One region of the Streptomyces sp. NPDC002795 genome, then DNA from elsewhere that is predicted to be linked to it. Evidence: riboswitches for the same ligand, from Rfam matches in the RefSeq annotation. Region 1 holds a riboswitch; the other holds the start of a gene.
The links. Region 1 has a riboswitch for cyclic di-AMP ahead of ACFYWS_RS13715 (M23 family metallopeptidase). Riboswitches for the same ligand answer to the same signal wherever they lie in the genome.
Positions count from the first base shown of each region.

Region 2: another riboswitch for cyclic di-AMP. It lies ahead of ACFYWS_RS30375 (transglycosylase family protein); the one in region 1 lies ahead of ACFYWS_RS13715 (M23 family metallopeptidase).

Region 1 covers NZ_JBIAQB010000004.1:112,221-116,302, forward strand. Annotated here, with positions in the region: gene ACFYWS_RS13705 (M16 family metallopeptidase) at 1-272, shown strand, start outside; gene ACFYWS_RS13710 (M16 family metallopeptidase) at 290-1,657, shown strand; cyclic di-AMP (ydaO/yuaA leader) riboswitch at 1,898-2,061, shown strand; gene ACFYWS_RS13715 (M23 family metallopeptidase) at 2,074-2,874, shown strand; gene ACFYWS_RS13720 (GntR family transcriptional regulator) at 3,120-3,806, shown strand; gene ACFYWS_RS13725 (HPr family phosphocarrier protein) at 4,014-4,082, opposite strand, start outside.
Region 2 covers NZ_JBIAQB010000011.1:102,487-106,568, forward strand. Annotated here, with positions in the region: gene eno (phosphopyruvate hydratase) at 1-1,227, opposite strand, end outside; gene ACFYWS_RS30375 (transglycosylase family protein) at 1,532-2,248, opposite strand; cyclic di-AMP (ydaO/yuaA leader) riboswitch at 2,253-2,456, opposite strand; gene ACFYWS_RS30380 (transglycosylase family protein) at 2,592-3,623, opposite strand; gene ACFYWS_RS30385 (recombinase family protein) at 3,863-4,082, opposite strand, start outside.

The sequences.
Region 1 (4,082 bases):
AGGCCCAGTTGGAGCGCGAGTGGCTGGACCGCCTGGGCACGGTCGCGGGACGCGCCGACGAGCTGTGCCGCTACGCCGTCCTGTTCGGCGACCCGCAGCTCGCCCTGACCGCCGTGGGGCGCGTCCTGGACGTGACAGCCGAGGAGGTCAAGGAGATCGCCAGGGCGCGCCTGCGCCCCGACAACCGCGCGTCCCTCGTGTACGAGCCGACCGCGCCCGCCGACACCGAGAACGCCGAGACCGCCGAGATCACCGAGGAGGCGGGCCAGTGACCGAGCAGCTCGCGAACATGGACTTCCATCCCCGGCCGCAGGCGGGCGAGCCCAAGCCCTGGGCGTTCCCGGCCCCGGAGCGCGGCACGCTTCCCAACGGCCTGACGCTGCTGCGCTGCCACCGGCCGGGCCAGCAGGTCATCGCCGTGGAGGTGCACCTGGAGGCGCCGCTGGACGCTGAACCGAAGGGCCTCGACGGCGTCGCGACGATCATGGCGCGGGCCTTCAACGAAGGCACCGACAAGCACTCCGCCGAGGAGTTCGCCGCTGAGCTGGAGCGCTGCGGCGCCACGATGGACGCGCACGCCGACCACCCCGGCGTCCGTGCCTCCCTCGAAGTGCCGGCCTCCCGCCTCTCCAAGGGCCTCGCCCTGTTCGCCGACGCCCTGCGCGCACCCGCCTTCGACGGCAGCGAGATCGAGCGCCTCGTCCGCAACCGCCTGGACGAGATCCCGCACGAGAGCGCCAACCCGGCCCGGCGTGCCGCCAAGGAGCTCTCCAAGCAGCTTTTCCCGGCCGACGCGCGCGTGTCGCGCCCGCGCCAGGGCACCGAGGAGACTGTCTCGGCGATCGACGCGGCGGCCGTGCGTGCCTTCTACGACCGGCACGTACGCCCCGCCACCGCCACGGCCGTCGTCGTGGGCGACCTGACGGGCATCGACCTGGACGCCCTCCTCGCCGACACGCTCGGCGCCTGGACCGGCGGCACCGCCGAGCCGCGCCCCGTGCCGCCGGTCGTCGCCGACGACACAGGCCGTGTGGTCATCGTGGACCGCCCGGGCGCCGTGCAGACGCAGTTGCTCATGGGCCGGGTCGGACCGGACAAGCACGACCGTGTGTGGGCCGCGCAGGTCCTCGGCACGTACTGCCTGGGCGGCACCCTCACCTCGCGCCTGGACCGCGTCCTGCGCGAGGAGAAGGGCTACACCTACGGTGTGCGGTCCTTCGCCCAGGTGCTGCGTTCCGCGCCCGACGGCAGCGGTGCCGCGATGCTCGCCATCAGCGGCTCGGTGGACACTCCGAACACCGGGCCCGCGCTCGACGACCTCTGGAAGGTCCTGCGCACGCTGGCGGCCGACGGGCTCACGGATGCCGAACGGGACACCGCCGTACAGAACTTGGTGGGCGTGGCCCCGCTGAAGTTCGAGACCGCGGCGGCCGTCGCGAGCACCCTCGCCGACCAGGTCGAGCAGCACCTGCCGGACGACTTCCAGGCGCAGGTGTACCGGCAGCTGGCCGCCACGGGCACCGTGGAGGCCACGGCTGCCGTCGTCAGCGCCTTCCCTGCGGACCGTCTGGTGACGATCCTGGTGGGTGACGCCGCGCAGATCGAGGAGCCGGTCAAGGCGCTCGGCATCGGCGAAGTCACGGTGGTCGCGGGCTGAATTCGTCTCCCGAGGCACACCACGAAGCCCCGGCGCCGGCATCGGCCGCCGGGGCTTCGTGGCGTCCGTCACGATCACCTTCAATCGCCACACGCTCACAAATGTCCGAATTGGCATAGAGGTTGCCTGTCTGCCCTGTGGCGTGCACTACAAAAGTCGGGTTCTGTTTGTTGATTCAAAGACGCCCCGCTTAGCGTTCCCTCCGGCTGTTCGCCAGACGTACGTCGCGCCCGCGACACCGGACAGTCATCGCCGAGTCCCCGTGGTGCGAGCCAGGGGAGCCGGGGACCCACCGAAGTCCCTGGGGTGAATCGGGCGCTCTTCCCGTGAGGGGAGGGGGCCTGTAGGAGACCTTCCTGCTCCGAACCCGTCAGCTAACCCGGTAGGCGAGAAGGAAGGAAAGGACCAGCCACTTCATGGGGTTCACCCGTGCCACCGGGAAGCACCGCCGTCCCAGCCGCCTGACGCGTACCACCGCTCAGGTCGCGGGCGTCGCCGCAATCACCACGACGGGCGTGGTGGGTGGCCTCGCCGCCCCCGCCCTCGCCGCCGACACCGCGATAGCCCCGCACGACGGCCTCACGCAGGCCGTGGCCATCGGCGACTCCCTGGCCGAGCAGATCGACGCGCAGGCCTCCGCGCAGCAGAAGGCCGCCGCCAAGGCGAAGGCCGAGGCCGAGGCCAAGAAGAAGGCCGAGGAAGCCAAGCGCAAGGCCGAGGCGGAGGCCAAGAAGCGGGCCGCCGAGAAGGCCGAGAAGGAGCGCGAGGCCAAGAAGCGCGCCGCCCGCGAGGCCGAGCGCAAGCGCCTGAACAGCTACGTGTCGCCGATCTCCGGCTCGTACGTCTCCACCTCGTATCAGGCCGGCAGCGGACTGTGGTCCTCCGGCAGCCACACCGGCATCGACTTCCACGCCTCCAGCGGCACTTCGGTGCACTCGGTCGGCATGGGCACCGTCGTCGAGGCCGGCTGGGGCGGCGCGTACGGCAACAACGTCGTGATCAAGATGAACGACGGTACGTACACCCAGTACGGTCACATGTCGTCCATCGGCGTCTCCGTCGGCCAGGACGTCACCCCCGGCCAGCAGCTCGGCCTCTCCGGGGCCACCGGCAACGTCACGGGCCCGCACCTCCACTTCGAGGCCCGCACCGGCCCCGACTACGGCTCGGACATCGACCCCGTCGCGTACTTGCGCCAGCACGGTGTGAACGTCTGACCCACCAGGAACACTCCACGAAAGCCCCGGCTCACCGAGCCGGGGCTTTCGCGTGCGCGGGCCCGCACTGTCCAAACGTGCGCGGGTCCGCGCTGTCCAAAAAATATCCCCGGATTCAGTTCCCGCGTCGGAAATTCAAGTCCGGTGGAATAGAGTCGCGGGTAAACGTTCCGGCCGCGTGCCATTCGCGCTTGACCGGGCGTCAATAGACCGCGTATCGCGGGCATTGAGGCGGAGGTCGAGTCATGCGCATTCCCGCGCAGTCGGTATGCACAGCGATCCGCGACGACATCGTCGCCGGGGTCTACGAGCGCGGCGGCAGGCTCACCGAGGAACTGCTCGCGCGTCGCTACGGGGTCTCGCGCGTGCCCGTTCGCGAGGCGCTGCGCACCCTGGAGGCGGAGGGGTTCGTCGTCACGCGCAGGCACGCGGGCGCGTGCGTGGCCGAACCCACCGAGCGGGAGGCGGCCGACCTCCTGGAGATCCGCATGCTGCTCGAACCCATGGGCGCCGCCCGCGCCGCGCAGCGCCGCACCGAGGCCCACCTCAAGGTGCTGCGCGGCCTGGTCAGGCTGGGACAGGAGCGCTGTCGGCGGGGTCAGAGCGAGGATCTGCGCTCCCTCGGCAGCTGGTTCCACGAGACGCTCGCCCAGGCCTCAGGCAGTCCCGGCCTGATCACCCTGCTCACCCAACTCCGCCACAAGATCGCCTGGATGTACGCCGTGGAGAGCCCCGCCCGGCCGGCCGAGTCCTGGGCCGAACACGGCGCCATCGTCGACGCGGTGGCGCGGGGCGACGCGGAGCGGGCCCGCGCGCTGGCCACCCTGCACGCGGAGCGCGCGACGGCCGCCCACAGACTGCGCGTCCCCCGCGCGGGCGGGCGTGTGAGGACTTCGCAACATGCAGTCAACACGGTGGGGCGCCAGGTTTAACAACGGCGCCGTATACAAAGAGGTGCACTATTCGGCGAATGGGTTGAACGCGGGCGCGGATGAATTTCTGCTGCCTATTTCCTGTCGCCCAATTTGCTCCGCGGTGGTTCTGTAATGGGTTCCGCAATGGTTCCGCGATGGTGAACGAAAAAGCCGCGCGACCCGTCAGGGAACGCGCGGCTCAGCCGTACTGCTTTTGTCTTTATGTCAGACGGTCTCGGGAAGCTCCTCGAGCCCCTCGGCGACCAGCCTCGCCAGACGGTCCAGCGCGGCGTC
Region 2 (4,082 bases), on a different contig from region 1:
CAGGATCTCCTCGATGCGCAGGAGCTGGTTGTACTTGGCGACGCGCTCGGAGCGGGCCGGGGCGCCGGTCTTGATCTGGCCGCAGTTCGTGGCGACGGCCAGGTCGGCGATGGTGACGTCCTCGGTCTCGCCGGAGCGGTGGGACATCATGCACTTGAACCCGTTGCGCTGCGCGAGCTCGACGGCGTCCAGGGTCTCGGTCAGCGAACCGATCTGGTTCACCTTCACGAGCAGGGCGTTCGCCGAGTTCTCCTCGATGCCGCGGGCCAGGCGCTCCGGGTTGGTGACGAAGAGGTCGTCACCGACGAGCTGGACCTTGTCGCCCAGCTTCTCGGTGATGACGTTCCAGCCGGCCCAGTCGTCCTCGTACAGCGGGTCCTCGATGGAGACGAGCGGGTACGCGGAGACGAGCTCCTCGTAGTACTCCGTCATCTCGGCGGCGGAGCGCTCCTTGCCCTCGAACTGGTACTTGCCGTCCTTGTAGAACTCGGAGGCGGCGACGTCGAGCGCGAGAGCGATCTGCTGGCCGGGGACGTAACCGGCTTCCTTGATGGCCTCGAGGATCAGGTCGAGGGCCTCACGGTTCGAGCCCAGGTTCGGGGCGAAGCCGCCCTCGTCGCCCAGGCCGGTGGCCAGGCCCTTGCTCTTCAGGACCTTCTTCAGCGTGTGGTAGACCTCGGCGCCCCAGCGCAGGGCCTCGGAGAAGGACTCCGCGCCGATCGGCGCGATCATGAACTCCTGGATGTCGACGTTGGAGTCCGCGTGGGACCCACCGTTCAGGATGTTCATCATCGGGACCGGCAGCAGGTGCGCGTTCGGACCACCGAGGTAGCGGAACAGCGGCAGGTCGGAGGCCTCGGAGGCGGCGTGGGCGACGGCGAGGGAGACGCCGAGGATGGCGTTGGCGCCGAGCGAGCCCTTGTTGTCGGTGGCGTCCAGGTCGAACATCGCCTGGTCGATCAGGCGCTGCTCGGTGGCGTCGTAACCGACGAGCTCCGGGCCGATCTGCTCGATGACGGCGAGGACGGCCTTCTCGACACCCTTGCCGAGGTAACGGTTGGGGTCACCGTCACGGAGTTCGATGGCCTCGAAGGCACCGGTGGAGGCACCCGACGGGACGGCCGCGCGGCCGGTGCTCCCGTCGTCGAGGCCGACCTCGACCTCGACCGTGGGGTTGCCTCGGGAGTCCAGGATTTCCCGGGCTACGACGACGTCGATGGACGGCACGAGCATCTCCTTCTGGGATGTGACGCAGGCTATGCGGGCAACTGCTTGGAACGTGGCCCCGCACCCCTGAGCGTAACCGGCTCGCGGGCATCGGCCATCCGAACGCCCGCCTCGTGGACAACGCCCTGAGCGAAATGTTCCTTAACGGAACAAAAACAGCGACCTCCGTCCCGGATGTGCGGGACGAAGGTCGCGGAAGTGAGCGGCCCGTGGGGACGGGGGGCGGCGGGGGCTCGACGTCCGCCGATGCCGAGCCCGCGCCTGATGGCCTGGGAGGGCCTGAGGTCCTGTGCGGACCTGACGCTTAGCTGAGGTGCAGCTGCTGACCCGGGTAGATCAGGTTGGCGTCCTTGACGATGTCCTTGTTCTTCTCGAACAGCTGCTGCCAGGTCGTGTCGTGCGCCTCGGCGATCTTGCTGAGGGTGTCACCGGACTCGACCTTGTACTCGCCGTCACCCTTCTCGACCTTGTTACCGGTCGGGGTGGTGACGGTGTCCTGCTTCGGGGCCTCCTGCTTGGGAGCCTCCTGCTTCGGGGCCTCCTGCTTGGGGGCCTCCTGCTGCTGCGGCTGCTCACGCTGCTCGGAGCGGTCCGCACGCTGCTGGGTGTCCTGCTGCGAGGACGAGTCGTCCGCGGCACCCTCGTTCGGGGTGGAGGACAGGCTCGAGCCGCAGTTCGGCCAGGCGCCGGCGCCCTGCGAGGCGAGAACCTTCTCGCCGACGGCTATCTGCTCGGCCTTGGAGGCCTGGTCGGCGGTGGACGCGTACTGGTCGCCGCCGTGGGCGGACCACGTGGAGGCCGAGAACTGCAGGCCACCGTAGAAACCGTTGCCGGTGTTGGTGGACCAGTTGCCACCGGCCTCGCACTGCGCGACCTGGTCCCACTCGGACGTGGTGGCCGCGGAAGCGGAAGTGGCACCCATCAGCGGCACGGCGACGGCAGCAGCGGCGACGCCGCCGAGCGTGGCGACGCGAACGGCCTTGGACGGGCGGCGGTGCTTGTTCTTGCCGGAAAACAGCATGGAGACATCTCCTCACCGACGCCTGCGAGGTGAGCTGTCGGGTTCGGGCCAGTGAGTGCCCGGCAGACGCATCCTTGTGCGCTGCTTAACCCCAAGCCCGTCCGGTCTCCCGGAAGGGCGGCTTACCTGGGTCCCCCGCTCCTGCCTACGGCGCTGACGCGTCGACTGTTCCCGTACGGACGTTGGCAGGATTCGGCGTGACGTCCATCGGGGCCCGCTGAAGCGAGCGGTCACGAACGTAAGCGGTCGATCCGCCCGATTTCAAAGTTGATCAGGGGCTTTGAGACCCATGTCTCACTCACCCGACACCGGACAAAGCCCCCTGAACCGCCCCGAACCCTCGCTACCTTTTGTCCGTTCCGTCCCCAAGATCCAGGCTCTGACCAGGAAGGATGAGGTCTGGGTCGGTACCGACCGTCTCCTTGTTCCGCTCGTAGAGCGCGCCCCATCCGCCGTGCACGTCCTGAGCCTTCGCGATGTCCCAGAGGTTGTCGCCGGCGTGCACCTCGTACGCGTCGCCGGCGCGCTTGTCGTCGCGTGAGGCGTGACGCCCGTCTCCCGTACGGGAGTCGGAACCGTCGTCGTCATCGGCGGCGCGATCGCCGCGGTGGCGGCCGGACGTGGCGTCGTCCGACGCCTCGTCGGAGGGCGAGGCGGACGGCGGGGCGGACGGCGGGGCCGTCTCGGGGGCGGCGTCGTCAGAAGGCGCGTGGGACTTGTCACTTGAAGGGGTCGAGGAGTCCTCGGCCTTGTTACCGGAGGTATCGCCCGACGAGTCCGCCGAGGGGGCGTCCGACGGGTCGGAGCTCTCGGAGTCGTCGTGACTCTTGTCTCCCGAATCGGTCGGGTCGGTTGAATCGGCCGAATCCGTGGAGCCCGCCTTATCGGCGTCCTCGTCCGACTTGTTGTCGGTATCGGTGTCGGACGACGCGGACGACTCCGCCGACTCCGACGGCTGCGGCGACGCGGACACGCCCGGGTCGACGTCCGCCGAGTCGTCGCCGTTGGTGAGGCCCGACGTGAGCGAGCACATCGGCCAGGCGCTCACACCCTTGTCGTCAAGAACCTTCTCGGCGACGGATATCTGCTGCGAGCGGCTGGCCTGGTCGGCACGCGGGGCGTAGTCGAGCCCCCCGTACTGCTCCCATCTCTCCTGCGTGAACTGGAGACCGCCGTAGTAGCCGTTACCGGCGTCCAGACTCCACTGCCCACCGCTCTCGCACTCGGCGAGCTTGTCCCACGCCTGCGTGGTCGCGGCGCTCGCGCCGCTCGCGGCGAACAGCGGGATCGCGATGGCGCTGCCGGCGACTCCGGCGGCGACGACGAGAGCAGGGGCCTGACGGGGGCGTCGGTGTCGACCGTTCCCGGAGAGCATGCGGTTGCCTTTCGCGAGACTGATGCTGCTACGCGCGACGGGTGGTGCAAGTGGTGCGGGTTGTGTCTGTGTCGCGATGATCCGTGAACGTAGCTGCACTCGAACGCCTGTCACAAGTCGATGCAGCGTAGATCACGTGAAAGTCACAGTGTTGACGGTCCGTCAGTTCTGGAGTGTTCCGCACTCCGCGAACTGTGCGACGAATCCGCACAGTTCGCGGCAATTCAGGCCCGCCACTCTCAGGCGGCCGCCTCACCACTGACCCATGCGCCGAAGGGCTCGGTACCGCACTCACCGACGTTAGTGATGATCCGGAACGGGGGTACAACGGAACGTCTGAACATCGGTTGGCCCCGCTCCGCCGCGTGGAGCACCGCCATGACCGCAGGCCACGCCCCCTTCTTCCACCAGGACAGCTGACGCTCCCGGATCGCATACGCCGGCCCCCAGGTGGGCGGC